Regions from separate parts of the Streptomyces sp. NPDC107454 genome, predicted to be linked through region 2. Evidence: riboswitches for the same ligand, from Rfam matches in the RefSeq annotation. Region 2 holds a riboswitch; the other holds the start of a gene.
What was found. A riboswitch is a leader RNA that binds a small molecule or an ion and turns the genes downstream of it on or off. The one in region 2 is predicted to bind cyclic di-AMP.

Region 1 (7,228 bases), on a different contig from region 2:
CTTCACATCGCCGAAGTCGATCGTCGCCTCCGCGTTCGCACCCGTCCCCTTCACGCCGACCACGGTGCCCAGGCCGAACTGGTCGTGGGTGACCCGGTCGCCCACCGCGAGTGAGACCACCGGCTTCTCGGGGACCCCGCGGCGCGTCGCGAAGCCGGAGGCACCGGACGCCGCGGACCGCGAACGCGAGGACGACAGCGAGGCGGCCACACCGGAGACGGGCCCCGAGGGCATGGGAGCGGTCGCGCCGGTGCGCTTCCACTCCAGGTGCGTCTCCGGAATCTCCTCCAGGAAACGGGACGGCGGGTTGTACGAGGGCTGGCCCCAGGCACTGCGCATGGACGAACGCGTGAGGTACAGCCGCTCCCGCGCGCGCGTGATGCCGACGTACGCGAGGCGCCGCTCCTCCTCCAGCTCCTTGACCTGTCCCAGCGCGCGCATGTGCGGGAAGACGCCGTCCTCCATGCCGGTGAGGAAGACGACCGGGAACTCCAGGCCCTTGGCGGTGTGGAGGGTCATCAGCGTGATGACGCCGGAGCCGTCCTCGTCCTCGTCGGGGATCTGGTCGGAGTCGGCGACCAGGGCCACCCGCTCCAGGAAGGCGGCGAGCCCGGCGGGCGTCTCGCCCTCACCCGCACCGGACTCCTGCTCGAACTCCAGGGCCACGGCGGCGAGCTCCTGGAGGTTCTCGATCCGGGTCTCGTCCTGCGGGTCGGTCGAGGCCTGCAGCTCGGCGAGGTAGCCGGTGCGTTCGAGGATGGCCTCCAGGACAGTGGCCGGGCCCGCACCGGACTCGACGATCGTACGGAGGTCCTCCATGAGCGTGTTGAACCGCTTCACGGCGTTCGTCGACCGCGCCGCCATCCCGTACGCCTCGTCGACGCGCTTCAACGCCTGCGGGAAGCTGATCTTCTCGCGCTGCGAGAGCGCGTCGATCATCGCCTCGGCGCGCTCGCCGATGCCGCGCTTGGGCACGTTGAGGATGCGGCGCAGGGGGACCGAGTCCTCCGGGTTGGCCAGTACACGCAGGTAGGCCAGGACATCCCGGACCTCCTTGCGCTCGTAGAAGCGGACGCCGCCCACGACCTTGTAGGGCAGGCCGACGCGGATGAAGATCTCTTCGAAGACACGGGACTGGGCGTTCGTACGGTAGAAGACGGCGACGTCTCCGGCCTTCGCCTCGCCCGCGTCCGTGAGACGGTCTATCTCTTCGGCGACGAACTGCGCCTCGTCGTGCTCGGTGTCCGCGACATAGCCGGTGATCTGCGCGCCCGCGCCCGCGTTGGTCCACAGGTTCTTGGGACGGCGGGACTCGTTGCGCTCGATGACCGCGTTGGCGGCGGAGAGGATCGTCTGAGTGGAGCGGTAGTTCTGCTCCAGGAGGATCGTCGTCGCGTTCGGGTAGTCCTCCTCGAACTGGAGGATGTTGCGGATCGTCGCGCCGCGGAAGGCGTAGATCGACTGGTCGGCGTCGCCCACGACGCACAGCTCGGCGGGGAGCAGGTCGTGCTCGCTGTGCGGGGTGTCCTCGTCTTGCGCGCCGGTGCCGACCAGCTCACGCACCAGCGCGTACTGCGCGTGGTTGGTGTCCTGGTACTCGTCGACCATGACGTGGCGGAAGCGGCGACGGTAGTGCTCGGCGACGTCCGGGAAGGCGCGCAGCAGGTTGACCGTGGTCATGATCAGGTCGTCGAAGTCGAGCGCGTTGGCCTCGCGCAGCCGCGACTGGTACATCGCGTAGGCCTGGGCGAGGGTCTTCTCGAAGCCTCCCCCAGACTCCGTCTGGGAGGTGCCCCCAGCGGCCTGGGCGGCGAAGTCCTCCTCGTCGATCAGCTCGTTCTTCAGATTCGAGATCTTGGCGCTGAAGGACTTGGGCGGGAAGCGCTTGGGATCGAGATCCAGATCACGGCAGACGAGCGCCATCAGCCGCTTGCTGTCGGCGGCGTCGTAGATCGAGAACGAGGAGGTGAAGCCGAGCTTCTTGCTCTCCCGGCGCAGGATCCGCACACACGCGCTGTGGAAGGTCATCACCCACATCGCGTTCGCGCGCGGGCCGACGAGCTGCTCGACGCGCTCCTTCATCTCGCCCGCGGCCTTGTTCGTGAAGGTGATCGCGAGGATCTGGCCGGGGTGGACATGGCGCTCGCCCAGCAGATGGGCGATGCGGTGGGTGAGCACCCGGGTCTTGCCGGAGCCCGCGCCGGCCACGATGAGCAGCGGGGAGCCGGAGTGCACCACGGCCGCGCGCTGGTTCTCGTTCAGCCCGTCCAGCAGGGCCGCCGGGTCCACGGCGGGGCGGTGCGCGCCGTCGCGGTAGTAGGCGTCCCGGCTCGCGGGCGCGTCGAAGCGGCCGCCGAACAGGTCGTCCGGAAGCGGCTCCGGCGCTCCGTCCTCGGGCGGCGGCGGGGGCTCTTCCTCGTGGGCCCCGGAAGGCTTGAGGTCCGCCAGAAAGCTGTCATCAAAGAGGCTGCTCATCGCTCTCCGAGTCTAGGCGGCCCCACTGACAACCCGCGGCCACCCTGAAAACCCGACCGGTTTTTCCGCGACCGCTCATGATCTCTTTCCGTGACAACGCCTGATCGCTTTCCGCCACTCTTTCCGCCGGCCTCTCCGCCGCGGATGCCGTCACCGTTCAGGATCGGTTCATCACGGTCAGCCACAGTCGGTCCCGATCAGTGGCTCCCAGGGTCAAGGTCACAAAAATGTATCGGGCATATCGCACATCAAACTTCACAGAACACTTATGAGTTGGCTACCGTGCCGGGCAGGCCGCTCGACCCAACCGGCGAACACCGCCGGGCCGTGCGGCCTCCGCCGAGTCCGGTGCGCCGTAAGGCAGCCGGAGCCGGGGACCCAACCGACCTTGGGGTGAATCGGTCCAATTGTCCGCTGGGGCAAGGACCGTAGGGCAAACCTTCCGGAAGCACCCGCCCGAACCCGACAGCTAACTCGGTAGGCGGAAGACGGAAGGAGTCGTCTCTCTTGGCGTCGCATCGCAAGTGGAGTCCTACCGGTACGCGCATAGCGGGTATACGGACCCCCGCCCTCGCCACGGCGGCCCTCACCTCCGTGGCCCTGCTCTCCCAGACGGCGAACGCCGCGCCCTCGGCCGACTCCAAGCCGAGCATCGAAGAGGTCGAGAAGAAGGTCGACGACCTCTACCACCAGGCCGAGGCAGCGACCGAGAAGTACAACGCGACCAGGGAGAAGACCGCCCAGCAGCGCAAGCGCGTCGACTCTCTCCTCGACGACGTGGCCCAGCGCACCGAGAAGCTCAACACCGCGCGCGAGGAGCTGGGTTCGTTCGCCGCGGCGCAGTACCGCACCGGCGCCGCCGCCCCCGACACCGCGACCCTCCTGCTGGCCGACAATCCGCAGGACTACTTCGACCAGACCCAGCTGATGGACCGGCTGACCAGCCGCCAGAAGGTGGCCGTCGACGACTACGTCACCGAGCAGGCCGCCACCACCAAGAAGCGCGCGGAGGCATCCAAGAGCCTGCAGACGCTCACCACGACGCAGAGCGCGCTGAGGACGTCCAAGGCCGACGTCCAGCACAAGCTCGCCGAGGCCCGCTCCCTGCTGTCGAAGCTGACCGCCGAGGAGAAGACGCGGCTCGCGGCGATCGAGAAGAAGAAGCAGGAAGCGGCCGACCGCAAGGCGGCGGAACTGGCGCAGCAGCAGGCCGCGGCGGAGAAGAAGGCCCAGGAGGCGGCCGCCCAGCAGCAGACGACGTCCGGGAGCACCGGCACCACCGCCACCACCGGGAGTACGGCCACCGACTCCTCGTACACCGCCAAGGCCGACAAGGCCCTCGCCTTCGCCCGCACCCAGGTCGGCAAGCCGTACGTCTGGGGCGCGACCGGGCCCGGCTCCTACGACTGCTCCGGCCTCACGCAGGCCGCCTGGAAGGCCGCCGGCGTCGATCTCCCGCGTACCACCTGGGACCAGGTCAACGTGGGCACGACGGTCCCGCTCTCCGACATCAAGCCCGGTGACCTCGTCTTCTTCTACGACGACATCAGCCACGTCGGCCTGTACGTCGGCAACGGCATGATGATCCACGCCCCCAAGCCGGGCGCGTACGTCCGCGAGGAGTCGATCTTCTACGGCGGCGAGTCGATCATCCACAGCGTGGTGCGTCCGGCCTAACGCCTCGGCGTCCGGCACGCGCGCGTGGGGCTCATCGAGCTCCACGCGCGCGTGGCCCGCCGCCAACCCGCTCGAAGGTCCTTAGCATCGGGCCCATGTCAGCCATCTCCCCGCCCGGTACCCGGTGGACCGGCCTGCGCACCTGTTGGATGCAGAGTCCGCCGGGCGCCGGAGCCGCGATCCTGGCCACCGGCATCATCTCGATCGGGCTGGAGCAGACCGGCTACGAGATCCTGTCCCGGATCGCGCTGGTCCTGGCGGCCGTCGGCTGGCTCGGGCTCGCCGCGGCCTTCGTCGTACGGCTGCTGCGGGAGCGGGAGCGGTGGCTGACGGAGGCCGGTACACCGAGCGCGCTCACCGCGGTCGCGGCGACCACCGTGCTCGGCACGCGGCTGGTCACGCTGGGGTGGGAGGTGCCGGCCGAGGCCCTGCTCGCCCTGTCGGCGGTGCTCTGGCCGGGCCTGCTCCTCCTGGTCGTACGGCAATGGCGGCCCCGTATGCCCGGAGGGGTGTTCCTCGGCTGCGTGGCCACGCAGGGGCTCGCGGTGCTGGGCGCGACGCTCGCCCCCGCGACGCACACGGACTGGCTCGCGCACACCGCGCTGGTGCTGTTCTGGCTGGGGCTCGTGCTCTACGCGGCGGCGCTGTTCTACTTCGACTACCGCGAGGTCGCCACGGGCGCCGGGGACCAGTGGGTCGCGGGCGGAGCGCTCGCCATCTCGACGCTGGCGGGGTCGAAGCTGATCCTCGCGTACCAGGCGAACCTCTACCTGTGGAACGACGACGACAACGGCGTGCTGCGCTGGGTGACCGAGGCGCTGCTCGTGCTCGTCCTCGGCTGGTACTGCGTGCTGGCCGTGGCGGAGGCCCTGTGGCCCCGACCGCGCTACGACGTGCTGCGCTGGGCGACCGTGTTCCCGCTGGGGATGACAGCGGTGGCGACGCTGTCGGTCGCGGCCGCCATCGGAGTCGGCGGGCTCAGGGGGCTCGGGCAGGTGCTGCTGTGGATCTCGGTCGCGGCGTGGCTGGCGGTGGTGGCCGTAGCGGTCAGGCGTCCGCGGGAGCCGTAGCGGTCCGGCATCTGTGACGCCGTCCGGAAGCGCCGTAGCCGTCCGTGGGGGCCTTCGGGGGGCAGTCAGGTCCAGAGCACCGCGATGAAGATGTTCGCGGTCGTGAGCAGCCCTACGAGCCCGAACAGGCCCTTGTCCACCTTCTCGTCGTCCCGCTTCACATAGACGAGTCCGAGGATCACGATCAGCAGGGCGAGCTTCACGCCGATCTTGATGGTGTTGACCGAGTGGTCGTCGGCCTGGTTGAGGCCGACGAGGGCGACGCCCGTGACCAGCATGGTCAGCGCGCCGTGCAGCATGGCGGGGACGAACCGGGCGGTGCCCTGGCCCATCGCCTTCATCTGGGTGAGGAAACCACCGAGGAGCGAGGCGATGCCGATGATGTGCAGGCCGACGAAGAGATGGATGAGTACGTCCATGGAGCCGGAGCCTAATCTGCGGCCCTGACCCCTCTTGTCACCGGCCCACCCCCTGTAGACCCGTACCACCTGGGAACCACCGATTGTCCCGGAACCGCCCCATCGGTCATCACACCGCGTGAAGTCGACTGCGCCGGGCCGGGATCACGGTCACATACGGTCACCCCGCGATCCAGTGACGCCACTTCCGTACATGACGTCACCAGGGCATCACTCTCAGGTTTAGCGTCCTCCACCAGGTGACCGGCTCCCCACCGCCGCCCGGGCCAGGGGCGGCAGCCGGACACCACCGCCGAGAAAGGTCCGGCGGCGGCCCGCTCCCCCTGTGTGGGCCGCCGCCGGACGTGTCCCCCGCTGACCGCGCTCGTCCCCGGCGGTCGCAGGCAAGTCCCCGGGAAGGATGTGGGCCCTCGTGGCAGCGCACCGAAAGCCCAGACAGCGCTCGCTCGGTGGTAACACGGCCCGCGCAGCCGCGACCATCGCCCTCGCGGGCGCGGCCACGGCGACGGGCTTCGACGGGACCGGGCACGCGGACCCGCAGCTGTCGCCGGCACAGGTGAAGGCCAAGGTGGACAAGTTGTACGAGGAGGCGGAGGTCGCCACCCAGAAGTACGACGGCGCGAAGGACAAGGCCGACAAGGCCGAGCAGCGGCTGAACGCGCTGCGCGACGAGGCGGCACGCAAGGAGGACCGGCTCAACACCGCACGGGACGCGCTGGGTTCGATCGCCGCCGCGCAGTACCGCAGCGGAGGCCTGGACCCCGCGCTGCAACTCGCGCTGTCCGACAACCCCGACCAGTATCTGGAAGGGGCCGCGTTCGCCGAGCGGGCCGGCAGCCGGCAGGCGGAGGCCGTGGCCCGGGTGCGCAAGCAGTTGCGGGAGATCGAGCAGCTGCGCGGGGCCGCGCATGTCGAGCTGGCCTCGCTCAAGTCGCGTCAGGCGGAGCTGAAGCGGGCCAAGAAGACGATCACCGGGAAGCTGGACACGGCGCGGCAGCTGCTGTCGCGGCTCACCGACGAGCAGCGCGCACAGCTCGGGGACCTGGGAGCGGCCGGGGGTACGGGAAGCGCCGGGCAGCGCGCCTCGCGCTCCGCCGCGCGGGACCTCGGCCCGGTGCCGTCGCCCGGCTCCGTCGCGGCCCCCGACTCGCGTGCGGCGGAGGCCGTCGCGTACGCCTACGGGAAGCTCGGCAGCCCCTACGTCTGGGGCGCCACCGGGCCCGACGCCTTCGACTGCTCGGGCCTGGCCCAGGCCGCGTACCGCGCCGCGGGCATCTCGCTGCCGCGCACGACGTACACACAGATCAACGCCGGACACCGGGTCTCACGGTCCGAACTCCGCCCCGGTGACCTGGTGTTCTTCTACTCGGGAATCAGCCACGTGGGTATCTACGTCGGAAACGGCCAGATGATCCACGCCCCGAACCCGTCGGCGCCCGTGCGGCTGGCGCCGGTCGACGAGATGCCGTTCGCGGGGGCCACCCGAGTGGCGTGAAAGACGCGGGGGCGGCCGCGGTGTGGTGCGGACGGAGAAGTGGATCACGGTAGCGTCGGCGCGGACTCTGTTTCCGTCGTCATCGCTCCGTC
Region 2 (7,228 bases):
GATCCTGGGACGCTCCGTGGTGCTCATGCCATCGAGTATCCACCCGCCCCTGGAGGGTCGCTCGTGCGCCCCTTCACAAGCTTGGGTGGGCCCTCTGCTACACTGCGCCGCTCACGTGACCCAGGTCATGGCGGCGAGAGGGAACCACCGTGTAGTGGCGACCGTTGTCAACACCGCTTGAGCTGCCGCTCCGGGTGTCGAACCGGTCGAACCACCCCTCCGCTTCACCCGCCGGAAACACTCCCGGAACACTCCGTTGAGCACCCTCCCGAGCCTGGTGAGCACCCCAGGAGCACTCAAGGGGGCCCATCGTCCCCCCACAGGGCCGAATTCCTTGTGAAGAACTTCACGAAGTTTTCCGGCGGCGTGTCGCCGAGAGGGCCCGAATGGCCCCCTGGGCGCGCTCATACGTTATCCGACCTGCTCAAGGGAGGCTACCAGCGGGTAGTAAAGGCTCCCTCGCCTCATGAGCCGTACGCGGAAACGGCACCCCTCGGCCCCGTCCGGTCAGCCCCTCAGGCGATGGACCACGCGATCCCGTCCAGGATGTCGTGTTCGCTCACCACGACCTCGGCCGCACCGATCCGCTCCATGATCGCGAGCAGGACGAGGGCGCCGGCGGCGATGACGTCGACGCGCCCCGGGTGCATGGAAGGGATCGCGGCGCGCTCGGCGTGGGTGGAGGCCAGCAGCCGCTCGGTGATCTCGCGGACCTTCTCGTACGGGAAGCGGGAGTGGTGGATGGCGGCCGAATCGTAGGCGGGGAGGTCCAGCGCGATGGCCGCGACCGTGGTGACCGAACCCGCGAGGCCGACGAGCGTGTGGGCCTCGTGCAACGGGACCGTCCGCTCGGCGAGGTCGAGCGCCGCCTCGATGTCGGCGCGGATGGCCTCGATCTCGGCGGGGGTCGGCGGGTCGCTGACGACCCCGTCGTGCACGAGGTGCCGCTCGGTCATCCGTACGCAGCCGATGTCCACGGAGCGGGCGGCGCGCGCGTGGTCGTCACCGACGACCAGTTCGGTGGACCCGCCGCCGATGTCGACGACCAGGTAGGGCCTGGCGAGGTCGTGCCGGCCCGTCAGTTCCTTGGTCGCGCCGGTGAAGGAGAACTCGGCCTCCTCGTCGCCGGTGATGACCTCGGGCTCGACGCCCAGGATGTCCAGCACGCCGCGTACGAACTCGTCGCGGTTCTCCGCGTCGCGGGAGGCGGAGGTCGCCACGAAGCGCAGGCGCTCCGCGCCGTGCCGCTTGATGATCGCCGCGTACTCGCGGCAGGCCGCGAAGGTGCGCTCCAGAGCCTCGGGGGCGAGGCGTCCGGTGCGGTCGACGCCCTGGCCGAGCCGGACGATCGTCATCCGGCGGTCCAGATCGACGAGTTCTCCCGTCACCGGGTTCGCGTCGGCGACGAGGAGCCGGATCGAATTCGTACCGCAGTCGATGGCGGCGACCCTGGTCATCGGTTGTTGTCTCCTGCTCGTGAATTCGTTTCGACGACGTACGACCGAGGCGCACGGAGTACCGGGGGCGCGGGGAACCGCGCGCTCAACCCCCACCGGCCCGCGGACAAAGCACTCCGGGCGCACGGGACATCGGGGCGAAGCCCCGCCCCGGGGGCGCGGGGAACTGCGCGCCCAGCCCCCACCCACCCGCGGACAAAGCACTCCGGGCGCACGGGACATCGGGGCGAAGCCCCGCCCCGGGGGGCGCGGGGAACTGCGCGACCAGCCCCCACCCACCCGCAGACAGACCACGCACCGGGAGGACGCCGCGCAGCCCGCTCACTCCCCCTCGGACGGCGGCTCCGCCGCCACCACGCACGGACCCTTGCGCCACCACTCCGGCAGCATCGCGATCGCCTCGTCGCCCAGCGGATTCACCCCGGGCCCCGCGGCCAGCGAGTGCGCCACCAGCACATGCAGACACTTCACCCGGTCCGGCATCCCACCGGCGCTAGGAAAGCCCGCCAGTACCTCGATGGCGTCGCGCCGCGCGATGTAGTCCTCGTGCGCGGCCCGGTACGCGGCGGCCAGCTCGGGATCCGTCGCCAGCCGGTCCGTCATCTCCTTCATGACGCCGTCCGCCTCCAGCGTGCCGATCGCGGAGGCCGCGCGCGGGCACGTGAGGTAGTACGTCGTCGGGAACGGCGTACCGTCCGGCAGCCGGGGCGCCGTCTCCACCACGTCCGGCTGACCGCAGGGACAGCGGTGCGCGATCGCCCGCAGCCCGCGCGGCGGCCGGCCGAGCTGCTGTTTGAAGGCCTCGACGTCCGCGTCGGTCGGCTCGGTGCGCGGGGTGGGCGGCGGGGGCGTTTCCATGCCTGTGCTCAAGTCTCTTTCTTCTTCGATTCACCGGTCGTCAGGTCACCGGTCGGAGTGGTCCGACTTGTCGACGCCGTCCCAGACGTTGGCGTACCAGGGGCGGGCTGCCGCCCCCAGATCCGTACGCGACTGCTTCGCCGCGTCCGGGTCGATCACGACGTATCCGGTCTCGCCCGGCATCACATAGTGCAGCCGTTCCCGGATCTGCTGCTTCGCGTACGCGTCGTCCTGCCAGCGCGCCTTGAGGTCACGCAGCTGTTCGACCCGGGCACGGGCCCGCTCCTGCTGTCGCTCCAGATCGGCGATCTCGGAGCGCTGGGACACGTACTGCCTTATCGGGTACGCGAGGGCCACGATCAGAGAACAGAGTACGAGAGCCAGCAGCGCGGCGCGGCCGGTCAGGCGTGAGCGGCGGGCCTGGCGCTTGGTCTGCGAGCGGTAGACCCGGGCCGCCGTCTGCTCGCCGAGCAGCTTCAGCCTGGTCGCGGTGGAGAACCGGTCCCGGTCCTTCACGGCCATGTCCCGCCTCCCGTCACACGCGCGTACGTCCCCGGACACGGTACGGGACCGGGTACGGGGACGTACGTACGACTGGCTAAGGCTTGACCCTCCGCGGGTGTCAGCCCTTGAAGCGCGGGAAGGCGCTGCGGCCCGCGTACACCGCCGCGTCGTCGAGGATCTCCTCGATGCGCAGCAGCTGGTTGTACTTGGCGACGCGGTCCGAGCGGGCCGGGGCGCCGGTCTTGATCTGGCCGCAGTTCACCGCGACGGCGAGGTCGGCGATGGTGACGTCCTCGGTCTCACCGGAGCGGTGGGACATCATGCACTTGAAGCCGTTGCGCTGGGCCATCTCGACGGCGTCCAGGGTCTCGGTCAGCGAGCCGATCTGGTTGACCTTGACGAGCAGGGCGTTCGCGGAGCCCTCCTCGATGCCGCGGGCCAGGCGCTCCGGGTTGGTGACGAAGAGGTCGTCGCCGACGATCTGGACCTTGTCGCCCAGCTTCTCGGTGATGACGTTCCAGCCGGCCCAGTCGTCCTCGTACAGCGGGTCCTCGATGGAGACCAGCGGGTACGCGGAGACGAGCTCCTCGTAGTACTCGGTCATCTCGGCGGCCGAGCGGGACTTGCCCTCGAACTCGTACTTGCCGTCCTTGTAGAACTCGGACGCGGCGACGTCGAGCGCGAGCGCGATCTGCTCACCGGGGATGTATCCGGCCTGCTTGATGGCCTCGAGGATGAGGTCGAGCGCGGCGCGGTTCGACTCCAGGTTCGGGGCGAAGCCGCCCTCGTCGCCCAGGCCGGTGGACAGGCCCTTGGTCTTCAGCACCTTCTTGAGGGTGTGGTAGACCTCGGCGCCCCAGCGCAGGGCCTCGGAGAAGGACTCCGCGCCGATCGGGGCGATCATGAACTCCTGGATGTCCACGTTGGAGTCGGCGTGCGAGCCGCCGTTCAGGATGTTCATCATCGGAACGGGCAGCAGGTGCGCGTTCGGGCCGCCCAGGTAGCGGAAGAGGGGGAGGTCGGACGCCTCGGAGGCGGCGTGCGCGACGGCGAGCGAGACGCCGAGGATGGCGTTGGCGCCGAGCGAGCCCTTGTTGTCGGTGGCGTCCAGGTCGAACATCGCCTGGTCGATCAGGCGCTGCTCGGTGGCGTCGTAACCGACGAGCTCCGGTCCGATCTGCTCGATGACGGCGAGGACGGCCTTCTCGACACCCTTGCCGCCGTAACGGTTGGGGTCACCGTCACGCAGCTCGATGGCCTCGAAGGCGCCGGTGGACGCGCCGGACGGAACGGCGGCACGACCCGTGCTGCCGTCGTCGAGGCCGACCTCGACCTCGACCGTGGGGTTGCCTCGGGAGTCCAGGATTTCCCGGGCTACGACGACGTCGATGGACGGCACGAGCATCTCCTTCTGGGATGTGACGCGGGTACGCGGAGCCTGTGATGGCTTCGCGACATGAGCCTAACCGCCCCGGGGGGATCGGCCAGCCGGTCGCCCACCCCTTGGGCAGAACTGAACGTACACATTGTTCCAGAACGGAACAAAAACGGGTACGGAAATCTGGGTGCGAAACGCTCCGCACGAAATGCCGGAGACGAAATGCCGGAGACGAAAAACCCCGCTCCGGTGCGTACGGGGGAACACGCACCGGAGCGGGGAGCCCGTGGGGACGGGGGCGACCCTCACCGGGGTCTCCAGTGTGGAGACCCCTTTTATGTGGGACCTGTCATTCAGCTGGGGTGAGGCTACCGATCATCAGCTGAGGTGCAGCTGCTGACCCGGGTAGATGAAGTCGGCGTCGGCGACGATGTCCTTGTTCAGCTTGAACAGCTGCTGCCAGCCGCCCTTGACCTTCTTCTTCTCGGCGATCGAGCTGAGGCTGTCACCCTTGACGACCTTGTACTCGCCGTCACCCTTCTTGACCTTCTTGCCGGTCGGGGTGGAGACGGTCTTCTGGGCGGCCGGGCGGGACGCCGAACGGGAGGCCGCGGTGTCCGTCGAGCGGGTGGTGGTGCCGGCGCTCGGCGAGCTGTTCGACGAGGAGCTGTTCGAGGAAGACGAGGTCGACGGGGTGCTCGCACCGCCGGTGTACGCGGCGCTCGACAGGCCCGTGCCACACGTCGGCCAGGCGCCCTTGCCCTGCGCGGCGAGGACCTTCTCGCCGACGGTGATCTGCTGCGACTTGGACGCCTGGTTGGCGGTCGCGGCGTACGCGGTGCCGCCGTACGCGGCCCAGGTGGAAGACGAGAACTGCAGACCGCCGTAGTAGCCGTTGCCGGTGTTGATGGACCAGTTCCCGCCGGACTCGCACTGGGCGACGGCGTCCCACTGGGAGGCGGTGGCGGCGGAGGCGTTGCCGGCCGCCATCAGCGGAGCGGCGATGGCGACACCGGTGACACCGGCGAGCGTGGCGACACGAGTGGCCTTGGACGGACGGCGGTGCTTGCCCTTGCTGGAAAACAGCATGGAGAGATCCCCTCACCGACGCCTGCGAGGTGAGCTGTCGGGTTCGGGCGGGTGAGTGCCCGGCCGTGCGCTCTGAGCGCTCGGCTTCACCCCAAGCCGCTCCCGGTCAACTACCGGGCGCGGCGCGTACCTTGGGTCCCCCGCTCCTGCCTACGGCGCTGACGCGTCGACTGTTCCCGTACGGCCGTTGGCAGGATTCGGCGTTGACGACCGTCGGGGCCCGCTGTGGCGAGCGGTCATGACCGTAAGCAGTCGATCGGCTGAATTCCAAAGACGATCAGGGCCTTTGAGATCCATCTCTCACTCACGCCAAACCGGACATTACACAGCGAACCATGACGTGAACTGCCCCTACTTTTCGCCCGATTCGGCACCAACTGCAAGGCTCTGACCGGGGAGGATGAGGTTCGGGTCGACGCCGACCGTCTTCTTGTTCGCGTCGTACAGCTCGGCCCATCCGCCTTCGAGGTCAAGGGCGTCCGCGATGGTCCAGAGATTGTCTCCGGCGCGCACGACGTAGGAGCCGTCGACGACATCACGGGAGGCGCCGGCGCCGCGCGAGGCATGCCGCCCGGAGGAGTCGTCGCTACGGCCGTCCACGGCGCTGTCGGTGGTGTTCTCGTCCGCGGTGCCGCCGCGGTGGCGCCCCGCACCGGTCGTCGCGTTCTCGGACGTGCCGGAAGAGTCGCCACCCTGGCCGGAGTTGCCCGAGTTGTCACTCTTCGACGCATCCGTGTCGGAGCCGTCCGACCCCTGGGCGTCGCCGCTGGTGTCGGCCTTCGTCGTGTTCTCGGCCGCCTTCCCGGTCGCCTTCGAGGACGAACCGGATGAAGACGAGCCGGACGAAGACGAATCGGACTTCGAGCCGGAAGAGGCCGACGGGTTCGAAGTTTTGGACGAACTGGATGAACCGGAGGAACCGGATGAATCCGATGTACTGGACGAGTCGTTCGCCACGCCCGTGTCGACCAGGATGTTGCCCGAGTTCTTGCTCAGCCCGGAGAGCGGTCCACAGGTCGGCCAGGCGGTGAGGCCCTGGTGGTCGAGGAGCTTCTCGGCGATGGCTATCTGCTGCGAGCGGCTGGCCTCGTCGGCGCTCGACGCGTAGGCGAGGCCGCCGTACTTCTCCCAGTCCGCCTGGCTGATCTGGAGCCCGCCGTAATACCCGTTGCCGCTGTCGGCACTCCACTGGCCGGCGCTCTCGCACTCGGCGACCCGGTCCCACGTGGTGCCGTCGGCCGCGCTCGCGCTGGTGGCACCGAGCAACGGGATCGCGATGGCGGATCCGGTCACTCCTGCCGCGACGATGAGGGCCGGGGCCTGACGGGGGCGACGATGGCGGCCGTTCCCGGAGAGCATGCGGAAGCCTTTCACGTGACAGCAGGTGACTACGCGACGTGTGAGTCGCGTTGACGAGTGAACGTATCCGCACCCGAACACTTGTCACAAGTCGATGCAGCGTAGATCACGTGAAGATCACAGAGTTGAGTGCGCGTCAGGTTTGAGCGTCCGTGGGTGTATGGTCGCCCGCTATCGCGCGACCGGTACCGGAGGCGTGAACTCCACTGGAAGCGTGCGCAATCCACGCATAATGAGCCCGCCACGCCAGCGCAAATCGGCCGAATCTCCCGCGAGTTGAAGGTCGGGGAGACGGGTGAGGAGGGTGGCGAGCGCGGTCTGGCCCTCCAGTCGGGCGAGCGGGGCGCCGAGGCAGTAGTGGATGCCGTGGCCGTAGCCGAGGTGTTGGTTGTCACGGCGGGAGAGGTCGAGGGTGTCCGGCTGTTCGAACCGCGCGGGGTCACGGTCCGCAGCCGCGAGGACCACGAGGACGGGGTCGCCGGGCGCGATGCCCTGCCCGCCGATGCACACGGCCTCGGTGGCGAACCGCCACGTGGCCAGTTCCACGGGCCCGTCGTAACGGAGGAGTTCCTCGACGCCGGTC

Region 1: it holds a riboswitch for cyclic di-AMP, as region 2 does, so the genes downstream of both, ACZ69M_RS17410 (C40 family peptidase) here and ACZ69M_RS45345 (transglycosylase family protein) in region 2, are expected to answer to the same signal.

Annotation. Positions count from the first base shown of each region.
Region 1 covers NZ_JBVJPA010000006.1:370,647-377,874, reverse strand. Annotated here, with positions in the region: gene pcrA (DNA helicase PcrA) at 1-2,475, opposite strand, end outside; cyclic di-AMP (ydaO/yuaA leader) riboswitch at 2,803-2,974, shown strand; gene ACZ69M_RS17410 (C40 family peptidase) at 2,983-4,152, shown strand; gene ACZ69M_RS17405 (tellurite resistance/C4-dicarboxylate transporter family protein) at 4,248-5,222, shown strand; gene ACZ69M_RS17400 (hypothetical protein) at 5,288-5,641, opposite strand; gene ACZ69M_RS17395 (C40 family peptidase) at 6,054-7,136, shown strand.
Region 2 covers NZ_JBVJPA010000026.1:30,161-37,388, reverse strand. Annotated here, with positions in the region: gene ACZ69M_RS45370 (NAD(P)/FAD-dependent oxidoreductase) at 1-27, opposite strand, end outside; gene ACZ69M_RS45365 (Ppx/GppA phosphatase family protein) at 516-1,457, opposite strand; gene ACZ69M_RS45360 (DUF501 domain-containing protein) at 1,779-2,315, opposite strand; gene ACZ69M_RS45355 (FtsB family cell division protein) at 2,361-2,837, opposite strand; gene eno (phosphopyruvate hydratase) at 2,938-4,224, opposite strand; gene ACZ69M_RS45345 (transglycosylase family protein) at 4,576-5,286, opposite strand; cyclic di-AMP (ydaO/yuaA leader) riboswitch at 5,291-5,454, opposite strand; gene ACZ69M_RS45340 (LysM peptidoglycan-binding domain-containing protein) at 5,638-6,645, opposite strand; gene ACZ69M_RS45335 (cytochrome P450 family protein) at 6,817-7,228, opposite strand, start outside.